2 linked regions of the Spirulina subsalsa PCC 9445 genome follow. The main gene of each other region encodes a partner of the protein of the gene in region 2 in a complex. Links are inferred from orthologs where the notes say so. Each region holds a gene or a part of one and is shown on either strand. Other genes may lie near its edges.

What was found. The genes of interacting proteins can lie anywhere in the genome.
Region 1: the proteins of carB (region 2) and carA are in contact, whole or in part, in a solved structure (PDB 1KEE), measured with the Escherichia coli proteins. The link is inferred for Spirulina subsalsa PCC 9445 from one-to-one orthologs.

Annotation. Positions count from the first base shown.
Region 1 is NZ_JH980292.1:3,761,007-3,766,242, reverse strand. Bases 1-2,788 are described here. They hold carA (glutamine-hydrolyzing carbamoyl-phosphate synthase small subunit), read left to right. Parts: upstream 1-714; coding sequence 715-1,863; downstream 1,864-2,788. Other genes in these bases: SPI9445_RS0117155 (Mini-ribonuclease 3), read left to right, coding at 2,543-2,788; SPI9445_RS0117160 (STAS domain-containing protein), read left to right, coding at 1,971-2,342; sigC (RNA polymerase sigma factor SigC), read right to left, coding at 1-249. Also shown: more of SPI9445_RS0117155, read left to right, coding at 2,789-2,998; 23S rRNA (guanosine(2251)-2'-O)-methyltransferase RlmB, read left to right, coding at 3,066-4,115; SPI9445_RS0117145 (DUF1816 domain-containing protein), read left to right, coding at 4,233-4,517; SPI9445_RS0117140 (alpha/beta fold hydrolase), read right to left, coding at 4,606-5,236. UniProt on the Escherichia coli protein: Small subunit of the glutamine-dependent carbamoyl phosphate synthetase (CPSase).
Region 2 is NZ_JH980292.1:3,153,029-3,161,732, forward strand. The notes cover bases 3,980-7,785. They hold carB (carbamoyl-phosphate synthase large subunit), read left to right. Parts: upstream 3,980-4,345; coding sequence 4,346-7,585; downstream 7,586-7,785. Other genes in these bases: SPI9445_RS0114290 (PepSY domain-containing protein), read left to right, coding at 3,980-4,225; SPI9445_RS25650 (methyltransferase domain-containing protein), read right to left, coding at 7,639-7,785. Outside these bases: SPI9445_RS27665 (EAL domain-containing protein), read right to left, coding at 1-3,060; more of SPI9445_RS0114290, read left to right, coding at 3,905-3,979; more of SPI9445_RS25650, read right to left, coding at 7,786-8,373; SPI9445_RS30615 (hypothetical protein), read left to right, coding at 8,311-8,670. UniProt on the Escherichia coli protein: Large subunit of the glutamine-dependent carbamoyl phosphate synthetase (CPSase).

The DNA of each region.
Region 1 (5,236 bases), 610 kb from region 2 along the record:
TTCCTCATCGCGTTTCAATAAGGGGACGCGACCAATTTCGGTTAAATACAAACGCACAAGGTCAGTCGTGTAGCGACCCGACCTTTTCGGAGTCTCTAGGTTGGAGTCTGAGCCGTCCCAATCCTCCTCCATGAAATCCGACGACAGCCCTTGGGCTGAGTCGTTAGACTCCTCAAAGGGGAAATCAGGGGTTTGAGACAATTCTAAATTGTCTTCCGGGGGGCTGATAGAGAAAGGAGGGGTTGGCATGGTAATTTCTCAATAACAAGCGGGGGCAACAACAGCATTAATCCGATTGGTCTGATTTAAGTTAATCCTAGTCAAGATTTGGTGTTGTGATGCAAACTGTGATCCATCTCCCCTGGATAGAATGCGTTTAAGCAAATCGCGTATCAATGATAGAAGGGAATTGTGTGAACACAGTGAGGACATGAGAACATCCTTGACCTTCAGTATAGAGAGAAAATACCTTCTCAGTAGTGACTTTCGTCAAAGGATATGTTAATCTACATCACTTGTCCCCCAGATTCCTGAAACGTGAGTAATTTTATCTAGGGTTAAAATTATAACTATTTTAGTATCACTGCGAGTTGAAAATTGGGCCCCCTCAACTCTGAATCAATTGTTTAATTCCAGTGGGTCTGGAAAAAAGGACTGGTAAAGTGGAGGATGGCTGAAACTAGCCATCTTTAATCGATTCATCTGAAAAGACCTATGCCCATTTCCCACGCTCAACCTGCTCTACTGGTGCTGGCTGATGGTACCTCCTACCGTGGCTTTTCCTTCGGTGCGCCCGGCACAGCGATTGGTGAAGTTGTGTTTAACACCGGAATGACCGGATACCAAGAGGTTTTGACTGACCCTAGCTATTGCGGCCAAATTATCACCTTTACCTATCCGGAGTTGGGGAACACGGGAGTAAATGCCGAGGATGAAGAGTCCGCCCATCCCCAAATCCGCGCCGTGATTGCCCGTAATATTTGCTATCGTCCCAGTAATTGGCGCTCCACCCAATCCTTACCGGACTATCTCAAACAACATCGCATTCCGGGGATTTATGGCATTGATACCCGTTCTCTCACCCGAAAAATTCGCACAGTGGGGGCAATGAATGGGGGTATATCAACGGAAATTCTGGATCCCGATGAGTTGTGCCGTCAAGTCCAAGGCGCTCCTTCCATGGCTGGACAGAATTTAGTCAAGGAAGTGACGACCAAAACACCCTATGAATGGTCTGATGTGACCGAGGGAAACTGGGAATTCAAAGAAGGAGAAGCTATCACTGATGAACCGTTAAAGGTGGTGGCGGTAGATTTCGGGGTAAAACGGAACATTCTCAAGCGTTTGGCTAGCTATGGCTGCCAGATTACGGTGGTTCCGGCGAATACGCCCCCGGACGAGATTCTCAAGTACAACCCTGATGGTATCTTTCTGTCTAATGGTCCTGGCGACCCCTCGGCGGTTCAGGAGGGCATTGTTACGGTGAAAAGCCTCTTGGAAAGTCAAAAACCCATGTTTGGCATCTGTATGGGGCATCAGATTTTAGGGCTGGCACTGGGGGCGGAAACGTTTAAGTTGAAGTTCGGTCATCGGGGGTTAAATCAACCCTGTGGTTTGAGTCAGAAGGTGGAAATTACCAGCCAAAATCATGGTTTTGCGGTGACGGCGGAATCATTAGGGGAGGAGATTGAGATCACCCATTTTAACCTGAATGACAAGACGGTGGCGGGTTTGGCTCATAAGAATCTGCCCTTTTTCTCGGTGCAGTACCACCCGGAAGCCAGTCCTGGCCCCCATGATGCGGACTATTTGTTTGAGAAGTTCGTCCGTCTGATGGCGGAAAATCGGGCTGCCCAGAATTAGACGGGGGAAGGGGGCGATCGCGATTTTTCGATTTCTTTTGCCCAAAAAGACCGAATAACCGATATACTAGAGCATTGATTCTATAAGGCTACAGTGAGGAGGAAGTTATTCCTGAAGCACTTAACCTAACCGTAAGCTTAAGGGGCACGCGAGAAGTTAGGGAAGATTGCCAAATATTTCGGCTAACTGGGTTGCTTGACGCTTTTTCTGAACCCACTTTTCGGAAAGTGTTAAGTGGCTGTATTGAGACCGGCCCCAAACATATTATTCTGGTGCTATCGCAAATTGACTTTGTGGATAGTTCCGGACTCGGTGCGCTCGTGCAGTTAGTCAAGCAGGCGCAAAACCAGAATGGAACGGTTCAAATTGTGACGAACGCCCGTGTAACCCAAACGGTGAAACTGGTTCGCTTAGAGAAGTTTCTGTCTTTACAACCCTCGGTTGAGGAGGCACTAGAGAATATTCAAAGTGCCTCCTAGGGGGTAAGACCCAACAGTCATGCTCTGTTAAACGCTTTCTGATGTAATATGCTAGGAAGGCGTTTTAGCAGGTGTTTCCCCGAGTCTAGAAGTCTTAAATCATTGCGATCGCGTCCGCCAACAGGAGGGGAGACGGGGTTTTGTTGTCTTATCCCCTCCTACCCTGCTCAAATCCCGGTTCTACGGGAAGGTCGGTTTTTGTGATTCAACCCTCACCCTCCAGCCAATCTGATCCCAGTTCCTGGTTAGCGGAACCGTGGGGGGGAGTTGGTGCGCTGACCTCTTCCCTCAAAGGGCAACCTGTGGAACGTCTCTCTCCCCTCGCCTTGGCCTATCTCGGGGATGCCATCTATGAGCTTTATATTCGTCAGTATTATCTATTTCCCCCCCGTCGGATTGCTCAGTATCACCAGCTTGTAGTGTCTCAAGTCCGTGCAGAACGCCAGGCCGCTCAGTTACAATTACTATTGCCTCAATTAACGCAGGAAGAGTTAACCATTGTCAGACGGGGACGTAATGCTACCCATCGCCGTCCTTCCCGTTTAGCTCCGGCCATTTACCAGCAGGCAACCAGTTTAGAAGCTTTGGTTGGCTATTTGTATTTAACGAATCCCCAGCGCCTTCATGATTTGCTGGTGCAGTTGCCATTGGATTAGAGTTTTTAAGTTTTGCCTTTAACTTCTACCCGTTTTTTTGTCAACTCTATACTAGGACTATTGTATTATGGATATGCCTCGTTCTTCCCCTAAATCTTCTCCTGCCCGTCCCACTCGGGGCGGTGGTAAGGCTGTTGGGAAACGGATTCGTGCTCGGGTGAAAGGGAAACCCGCTCGGCGCGGAGAGGAGCGGTTTTCTCACGCCAAACCTGTCCCCCATCGAGTCGCCAAACGTTCAGAACAACGCTCAGAACAGGGCGAGAGTCGGGATTTTGCCAGTCGGAAGAAAATTGTCACCTCCAGCCATCAACGGGATTCTGGAGCAGGAGATCACCTAGAAACACCGGAAAATCCAGACTTGATCTATGGTCGTCATGCGGTGTTAGCGGCCTTAGAAAGCGATCGCCAACTCAATCGCCTCTGGATTATTCCCCGTCTACGCTATGATCCCCATTTCCACTCCCTGATTGAACAGGCTAAAACCAAAGGAACCGTCGTCGATGAAGTCGCCCCCCGTCGTCTCGAACAGATGACCCAAGGCGCAAACCATCAAGGCGTGGCCGCCCAAGTTGCCCCCTATACCTACTGGGAATTAGCCGACTTAATCGCCCAAGCAAAAAGCAAAACAGAGCATCCGGTGATTTTAGTCGCCGACGGGATCGAGGATCCCCATAACTTAGGGGCGATGATTCGCACGGCCGAAGCGATGGGATCGCAAGGATTGGTGATCCCCCAACGGCGCGCTGTGGGGATCACGTCTGGGGTGACGAAGGCCGCCACGGGAGCATTAGAAAATTTCCCCGTAGCGAGGGTGGTTAACCTCAGTCGAGCCTTAGAAGACTTGAAGACGGCGGGTTTTTGGATTTACGGCACTACGGCCGGGGCAGAAACCCCCCTGCATAAGGTGAAATTTGAGGGTGCGATCGCCTTAGTCATTGGTTCCGAGGGCAAAGGTCTGAATTTATTAACCCAGCGCAACTGTGATGTTCTGGTTTCCATCCCCACCACGGGAAAAACCCCCAGTCTCAATGCTTCCGTTGCCACCGCCATGACCCTCTATGAAGTCTATCGCCAACGCTGGAGCGAAGCGGTTTATTTGGAAACTGTGTCTGAATAGACTTTAAAAAAATGAGCATCCAGAGTATAAAGAGAGTGAAAAATCCGTCATCGTTAAGTATTGTAAAGAGCAAGGCGTTATAATGCCGGGTTGAATCCTGCTAAATCGGGGAAGAACATGAAAGATACTGTGGTTCAGATTCTTAACTTCTTTGGCTGGGCATGGTGGGTGGAAGTGAAAACCGAAAACCCCCGTTGCACCTATTACTTTGGCCCGTTCGCCAATCAACAAGAAGCCCAAGAAATGAGTAGTGGATACGTTGACGACCTCAAAGACGAGGGAGCGCAAGGCATTAGTGTTTATATCCAACGCATGAAACCGGATGAATTAACGGTCTTTGATGAGTTGGGGGAGACTCCTGACCATGAGAGATTCCCCACTCTTAGTGGTCAGTTATCCTAGGGGCGCAGGGGAGGAGAAATGAAGGGCAGTCTAAACCCTGTTGTTAGGGTCTGGTCAGTGGGTGTTAGCTTGCCCGACATTCATCTCCTTACTGCGTCACTTCAGGATGAGCCTTGAGCCACTCCTGAAGGCGTGCTTGTAGGGCGCTGGGAACTTCCCAAGGGAATAAATGGGCTGTGTTGTGATAACAGTGCCATTCACAGTTAGGTAAAGCCAGAGCGGTTTCTCGACTCGACTCGGGGGTAATGTGAACATCCTCTGACCCGGCGAGCATGAGACAAGGGGCCGTGATCTGTTGGAGATCCGGCAGTCGGTTATACCCAGAGCGGAGGGCTTGGCGCAGGGCTTGATGAGCCAAGGGAGAGGTTTGGTAATAGGCGGGGGTTCCTTCACGGGCTAGGTAGCCGTAAGCTTCGGCGGTGTGTTGTTGAAGTAGATACCGAAAAAGAGAGCGTTTGCCCCATTGTTCAATATTCCAATGCCAGCCCGGTCGCCAACTGTTCAGGAATCCGGCGATGCCTGTGGCGCATAATTCAAAGGGGGTGGTTTTGGGATGACGGCCTCGGGGACGGGCAGCGGTGCCGATGAGAATTAAGCCAGAATAGCGTTGAGGCGATCGCAACATTAACTCCAACGCCAGAATTCCCCCCAAAGACCAGCCCAACAGCAAGCACCGTTCAATCTGCCTCTGATCTAGTAATGCCTCCAAATCCTGCAAA
Region 2 (8,704 bases):
GATGTTTTCGTAGGTGATATGACTGAAGGCGATGCCGATACTGGCGTTGGTGAAGACTTCATAACCCCCAAGAATGAAGGGGGATTTGATCTGTTCGAGGATTTTTTCCGCCACGGCGATCGCATCTTGTCGATCTCCGATGTCTTCTAAGAGCAGGGTAAATTCATCCCCGCCTAAACGGGCTAGGGTATCACTGGCGCGCAGACAGGATTCTAAGCGTCGGGCGAGGGCAATGAGCAGTTGATCCCCGATGGTGTGACCTAAACTGTCGTTGATCACTTTGAAGGAGTCTAAATCTAAGAAGAGAACGGCGAATAAATAGCCTCCCCGTCGTTTAGCGCGGCGGATGGTGTGCCAGAGACGGTCAAGGAATAACACCCGGTTGGGTAAGTCGGTGAGGGAGTCGTAAAAGGCGTTATGGCGCAGTTGTTCTTCGGCCTGTCTGCGTTCGGTAATATCGCTACAAATGCCATCAAGTCGCAAGGGTTGGCCTTTGATGTCCCGCACGACTCGGCAACGACTGGCTAACCACCGGATGGTGCCGTTGGGTTGAACAATGCGAAACTCGCTTTTTGTGGTGCCGAGTCGGAAAAGACTCTTAAATTGATCGATGAGATGGGATCGATCATCGGGGTGAATGGTGTCTAGCCAGAGGGCGGGATTGTCTAAAAAGTCCTGTACCGAACGCCCATAGACCGTTTCTGTGGCGGCGTTAAGATAGAGGAGGTGCAGGGTGCGGGCATCGGCTGACCAGACGACATCATCAATGGAACTGAGGATGCCTTCTAGACGCTGTTCACTTTCTTTGAGGGCTTCTTCGGCACGATTGCGATCGCTAATATCCACCACCTGACCAATCATATAGCGGGGAATCCCTTGACCATCCCCGACTACCACCACTTTTACCAACGCATGAACAATGCTTTCATCTTGGGCAATATAGCGTTTTTCGAGTTGGTAATGATTGACCTCATTGAGTAATAACCGTTGATTAATGGCCGCATCGGCCGCTTGATCATCTGGGTGGGTCAATTCAATCAGGTTTTTAAGCAATAATTGAGAGGGTTTATACTGCAACACCTCACACAGAGCATGATTCACCTTTAATAAATGACCATCTAAGGACGAGATAAACATTCCAATCGGGGCCAGTTCAAAGGTGAGACGAAATTGTTCCTCGCGCTCCCGGACTTCCTGTTCAGCTTGATACTGTTGGGTAATATCATTAACTGAGAATACAATCGCCAAAATTTGACCCTGTTCATCTTTGAGGGGAGAACCATTAATGGAGAGATATTTTAAGGGGCCCCCACTAAATTGGATGGCATGACGGACATTAAACACAGGTTTCCCAGTCTTCATGACCTGATTAAAAGGCAGTTGTTCTAAGGGGAACGGTTCCGCTTCAAAATCCACAATGTGCCAGCGTTGGTCATCATAAGTCCAAGTTTGCTCATCGGAGAAGGTTAAGCCTAAAATCGCCTGGGCTTGTTGATTGGCAAAGGTGATCTGACCTTGGGCATTTACGACGGTAATAGCGGCTACACTAGTCTGCATAATGCCGTTGAGTAAGTCCCGTTCATTGCGTAGTTGTTCTTCAAACTGTTTCCGTTCGGTAATATCGGTTTGGACTTCGATAAAGTGGGTTAAATTTCCCTCGGAGTCGTGAACTGGAGCAATATAGAGTTCGTTCCAGAATAAAGACCCATCTTGACGATATTGTTCTAAAACCGCGTGATATTCTTCCCCATAGACCCGCGCTTCTTCAAGTTGCCGTTGTACGTCGGGATCGGTTTCTGTACCATTTAGCACAAAATCAGGATTACCAATCACTTCTTCTGCTCGATAGCCTGTGAGTGTCTCAAAACTGGGGTTAACGTAGATAATAGGACAGTTGGAGGCGATCGCATCTCGAATGGTGATCCCATTACTACTGGCATCAATTGCCCGTTTCATCAAATCCAATTGAGCCTGTTGTTGATGGCGTTCAATAGCTGTGGCTAAAATATGGCTCACCAGTTGCAAAAACCGGATATCATCCTCTGTAAATTGTCGCCCTTGATGACTATAAGCGCCCAAAATGCCATAAGCTTTTTCCCGATTAGGAATAATGATACTTACCCCACTGACGATTTTATGATTATGGAGCAAAGGCGACCCCCGAAAACGAGTTTCTAGAGCCAAATCTTGAAACACTACAGGCTCATGTTGTAGTAGAGTATAACCGGCTTCGGAATTGGGCGAAGCACTCACCGTCGCATACCCCACCATCTCCTCTTTCCAACCGACTCCCGCCCGTAATAATAAAGCATTATTATTCGGTAACAATTCTAAAATTTTGCAATATTTCACCTCTAAGGTTAAGGCCACTAAACGCACCGCTTGATCCATCAAAGCGGACAAGTTAGAAGTCGCTAATCCAAATTGACCTAAACGAGTGACGGCAGATTGTTGACGCAGGCGAATATTTAACTCCTGTTCTGTTTGTTTCTGTTGAGTGATATTCTCAATATGCAGCATGATAAAATCTCCATCCATCCAAACCCAATACAGGCGCAACTGTTGGCGAATTTCTTGGGATTCTCCGATGGTAATTTCTCGTTGAATGGGCAAATGATTATTCGCACAATGGAGTAAGGTTTGATAGATTACAGGCGTTTCAGCAAACAGTTCTCGCGCTTCTAGACCCACCTCTTCAGTCCGATAAAAATAAGGAAAATGACTAGCCGCTTCGTTCCATTCCACTAACACAAATGCCTTGCTTTGTCGTCTGAAAGTATAAGTCGGCAGAGGAAGATGATGATATTGTAATTGATAGTAATCGTTCTGTTCTTGTAAAATTTTAATTTGAGCTTGATATCGCTCAATTTTTTGCGTTAATTGCTCTTCAATTGTCTGTTTATGCTCATTGTATTCAGTTAGTTGATGCTTATAGTACTGATGAATAGCTTCTAATGTCCTACAGCTTTTAATCCGATTTAAGCCATAGCTTATCAAACCTAAAACAGTCAAAATAATCAACCCTAACCAAGGATAAACACAGGGAAATTGATTAACCATAACGTACCGACTGACCCCAAGTTTACAAATTCTTTAGTTTATGTCAGATGCAGCAATTCTCAGTGGACTGAACAGTTAAAGTAAAAATTTTTTATACCCTCCTCGTAACGGATAAATACTTAGGTATCAAGGAATTTAATTAGAAGGGTTTCTAGCAGATTCTGAAAATTGCTTTGCTTTTAAATTTTATTCATTGTTTTTTCATCGCCCATCAGGCATTAAAAACATAGACCGTTTAAATTAATTCCTGCAACAGATAAGCTGTTTTTATCAGGAACACTCTATCCCTTCGACAGTGTTATTGAGTCGAGGTTTAGTCTATAGCATTTTCGTGACTCATGAGGTGGACTTTTGTTAGACGCTCTGTTCCCTGTTCCCCATTCCCTGTTCCCTCAAACTAGAGACTCTGTACCTCGCCAGTAGGGAAATTGCTATATTTTAGATTTTCCCTTTTCGGAACACCATCGGTTGTTTTTAAAAAGTGGTTTTAAAAAATAGTGATAATGGTGTTTGGTCTGATCCCTCCTCTATTCTATAAAATTATGGCTAAGTTTATCGACAAGATAAAATAAATTGAAAAAAGTCTTGGTTGTTTTAGATGTAAAATTTTTTTGAAATAAGTTGACAAAAAAGATTAAATATGGTATGGATGCGCAACAAGGGAATCAGCGTATTGCTGACCAAGATTTTTTGAGGAGTAAACCTTGATTTGTTGTCAATTTCTGCATCCTAGCGCAAATTTTGGCTAAAAACAGCTTTTGGCTTGATGTCATATTCAAGCTCCATCTAGGATTAAAAATCAATACCCCTACCCACAAGACGACGGAGTTCCTCGGAGATTTTTATGAATAAACGTCTATTTCGTCAACTGCACCGCACCCTAGCGCCCATTATTATTTTGCCCTTTTTAATTACCGCACTAACGGGGATCAGCTACCGCCTAGGGAAAAGCTGGTTGGGTTTATCCCGGGATCAAGTCCATTGGCTAATGACGATTCATGAGGGAGAATATCTCGGTCCGATTTTAGAGCCAATTTATGTATTGCTCAATGGTTTAGGCGTGTTATTCATGATTGGTACTGGGACATATATGGTCATCCAGAGTTGGCAACCTCAGCGTTGGTTTCGTCCTCGGCAAAAGCAGGAGGAAGGAAAGAACTCATAATCTAGAGCCTGATCTGAACCTAATGGACTCTAAGCTAAAAAGATTTGGAGCAAACCGAGGGTAAGCCAAATCCCTGCTATACAATAATCTGGACAAAAAACCCTATGCTTGATAATCACTATGCCTCGTCGCGAAGACCTACAAAAGATCCTAATCCTCGGTTCTGGACCGATTGTTATTGGCCAAGCTTGTGAGTTTGACTACTCAGGGACCCAAGCTTGTAAAGCCTTGCGTCAGGAAGGATACGAGGTGGTGCTGGTAAATTCTAACCCGGCTTCCATTATGACGGACCCGGAAACGGCAGACCGCACTTATATTGAACCGTTGACTCCCGATATTGTGGAGCAGGTTTTAGCGAAAGAACGCCCGGATGCCTTATTGCCGACAATGGGGGGGCAAACGGCGTTAAACGTGGCGGTGACTCTGGCGAAAACGGGGGTTTTGGAACGCTACGGGGTGGAGTTAATCGGCGCGAAGTTGGACGCGATTGAGAAGGCCGAAGATCGTCTGTTGTTTAAAGAGGCGATGCAGAAAATTGGGGTGGGAGTTTGCCCTTCCGGGATTGCTCATAATTTAACGGAAGCGCGGGAAATTGCCCAAGAAATCGGCTCTTATCCCTTAATTATTCGCCCAGCCTTTACGTTAGGGGGAACAGGGGGCGGTATTGCCTACAACCAAGAAGAGTATGAGGAAATGGCTCAGGTGGGGATTGATGCGTCTCCGGTGAGTCAGATTCTGGTCGAGCGCTCCTTGTTGGGTTGGAAGGAGTACGAGCTAGAAGTGATGCGGGATTTAGCCGATAATGTGGTCATTATCTGTAGTATTGAGAACTTCGACCCGATGGGGGTTCATACGGGGGATTCCATTACGGTGGCTCCGGCGCAAACCTTGACCGATAAGGAGTATCAACGCCTGCGGGATGCTTCGATTAAGATTATTCGAGAAATTGGGGTAGAAACCGGGGGATCTAATATTCAGTTTGCCGTGAATCCGGTGGATGGGGATGTGATTGTGATTGAGATGAACCCCCGGGTGTCTCGCTCTTCGGCCTTAGCGTCTAAGGCGACGGGATTCCCCATTGCTAAGTTTGCGGCCAAGTTGGCGGTGGGTTATACGTTAGATGAGATTAAGAACGATATTACTAAACAAACGCCAGCCTCCTTTGAACCGACCATTGATTATGTGGTGACGAAGATTCCCCGCTTTGCCTTTGAGAAGTTCCCCGGCACGAAACCTGTGTTAACCACTCAGATGAAGTCCGTGGGCGAGGCGATGGCGATTGGACGGACGTTTCAGGAGTCGTTCCAAAAGGCGTTACGGTCGCTGGAAACGGGGCGTTTTGGCTTTGGTTGCGATTCCTACGGAACTGAAACCCTCCCCACGCTCTCTCAAGTGCGCGCCACCCTACGAACTCCCAACCCAGAGCGGGTTTTCGGCATCTACGATGCTCTGAAGTTAGGGATGACGGTAGAAGAAATCTTTGAGTTGACGGCTATTGACCCTTGGTTTTTGGATAAATTGTCTCAGTTGTTAGTGACTGAACGGTTTTTGAAACAAACCTCCCTGCCTGAAATCACAGCCGATCAAATGTGGGCGGTCAAACAGCAAGGATTTAGCGATCGCCAGATTGCCGTTGCTACCAAAACTAATGAGGATGAAGTCCGCCGCTACCGTAAAGGACTAGGCGTGATTCCGGTCTATAAAATGGTGGACACCTGCGCCGCAGAATTTGCCGCCACCACCCCCTACTATTACTCCACCTACGAGCGTTCCGAGTCCGAAGTTCTCCCCTCTGACCGCGCCAAAGTGATGATTCTCGGCGGTGGCCCCAACCGTATTGGCCAAGGGATTGAATTTGACTATTGTTGTTGTCATGCCTCCTATGCCTTACGAGACGCAGGTTTTGAAACAATTATGGTCAACTCCAACCCCGAAACCGTCTCCACCGACTATGACACCAGCGATCGCCTGTATTTTGAACCCCTAACCAAAGAAGATGTCTTAAACATCATTGAGGCCGAAAGTCCCCAGGGGATCATTGTGCAGTTTGGCGGTCAAACCCCCCTCAAGTTAGCCGTTCCCCTGCAAAAATTCCTCGAAACCTATCATTCCACCCAAATCTGGGGAACCACCCCCGACTCCATCGACATCGCCGAAGATCGGGAACGGTTCGAGAAAATCCTCCATGAATTGGAGATCAAACAACCGCCCAATGGGATTGCTAGGAGTTATGAAGAGGCACTGGCGATCGCCAATCGCATCACCTACCCCGTCGTCGTGCGTCCCTCCTACGTTCTCGGCGGTCGAGCCATGGAAATCGTCTATTCCGACGAAGAACTAGAACGGTACATGACCTTTGCCGTCCAAGTCGAACCCGACCACCCCATCCTAATTGACAAATTCCTTGAAAACGCCGTAGAGGTTGATGTAGACTCCATCACCGACCACACCGGACAAGTCGTGATCGGCGGCATCATGGAACACATCGAACAGGCAGGCATCCACTCCGGCGACTCCGCTTGTTCCCTCCCCTACACCTCCCTCTCCCCAACCGCCCTAGACACCATTCGCGGCTGGACCGTGCGCATTGCCCAAGCCCTCAAAGTCGTCGGCTTAATGAACATTCAATACGCCGTACAAGGGGATACCGTCTACATCCTAGAAGCCAATCCCCGCGCCTCCCGCACCGTCCCCTACGTCTCCAAAGCCACCGGAGTTCCCTTAGCCCGTATGGCCTCCCTCGTCATGTCCGGGCAAAGCTTGGCAGAACTGAACTTTACCGAAGAACCCCAACTGCGTCACGTAGCCGTTAAAGAAGCCGTCCTGCCCTTTAATAAATTCCCCGGCGCTGACACCTTACTGGGGCCAGAAATGCGCTCCACCGGGGAAGTTATGGGCATTGACCAAACCTTTGGTAAAGCCTTTGCCAAAGCCGAAATCGCCGCCGGGGAAAAACTCCCCCTCTCCGGCACCGTCTTTGTCTCCACCAACGACCGAGATAAACCCCTCGTCGTCCCCATCGTCAAAGACTTTATCGAACTCGGCTTTAAGATCATTGCCACAGCCGGAACCTATCAAGTCTTGAAAGAACAGGGCGTTCAAGCTGAATTAGTGCTAAAACTCCATGAAGGTCGTCCCCACGTCTTGGATGCCATCAAAAACGAGCAAATCCAACTGATTATCAACACCCCCTCCGGTCAAGAAGCACGAGAAGACGGCATCTTAATCCGTCGGACTTGTTTAGCCTACAAAATCCCCCTAATTACCACCCTAGCCGGAGCCAAAGCCACCGTATCCGCGATTCGCATCCTGCAAACTGAACCATTAGGCGTGAAAGCGTTGCAGGATTATATCTACTAGGCCGCAAATAACCCTCCTCAACAGGATTAATTCCCCCTTCACAGGGGGAATTTTCAATCGGGCTTTCTGGCTAAAAGCACCAAAGAAATCCCCCAAGGACTCCCATAACGCACCTCCCAAGCCAGCATTTTTTGTAAACACTCAAGCAAAAAAGACTTCTTCTGCACTTGTTGCACCGGATAGGGTTTCTGTAACCAAGTGCTATAGAACAACACAACCGGAATTAAAACACAGCCAAAATAGCGAACTCGACGCACCTGTAAAAACTCAGCCACACGATTCACCAATGACTGGCGACTATATCGCCGATAATGACCCAACATCCGATCATGATACCCAAATAAGAACTGAAACGCCGGGACAGAGATACATAAATAGCCCCCCGGCTTCAACCAAGAAGACAATATTTTTAAAGCATTAACATCATCTTCAATGTGTTCTAAAACATCATTAGACACAATAATATCATAACAAACTGTTGGCTGAAAATCTTCAATACTAGAGTGAAAAACCTCAAGATTGTGTAACCCGGTGTATTCTTTTAACTGTTTTGATAAAGAAATCGCCTCTGGATCAATATCTATAGCCTCCACCTGCCAAGAAGGATTTTGAGCAAGGAGCAGATTCATTTCCCCCGAACCACAACCAGCATTTAACACCTTTAAATTCTCTTGCTTCGGAAGCCATTGCATCACAAGTTTATACTTATTTAAACTGTAAAAATCATGGGAACGAGCAAGATAATCCGCAACTTTATAGTTTCTGTCTTCGATTTGCATTTTAATCATGACCTCAAAGTTAAATTAATGTCATGTTCTAAAAAAATAGCAATTCCCGCGCAGATTCCTAGTTCTGGGTTTGAGAGAACCCGGAACAGATCATCTAAAAAATCTGTACCTCATCAGACGGGGAAAGGCGATAAAACGGATAATTTAAAGCTGAGCTCATTAGTCGCTTCTGGGGTTATCAAGCCAAAGGCGATCAAGATTCAATGGCACCCCCCTAGATATCCTAAAAGATATCCTGATTTTTCGGTGCTTGCTCACTTTGTTTCTGTTCCGGTGCTTGATGTTGTTTTTTCTTAATAAATCTTCTTAATTCCCCATCTTCTCCAACCCA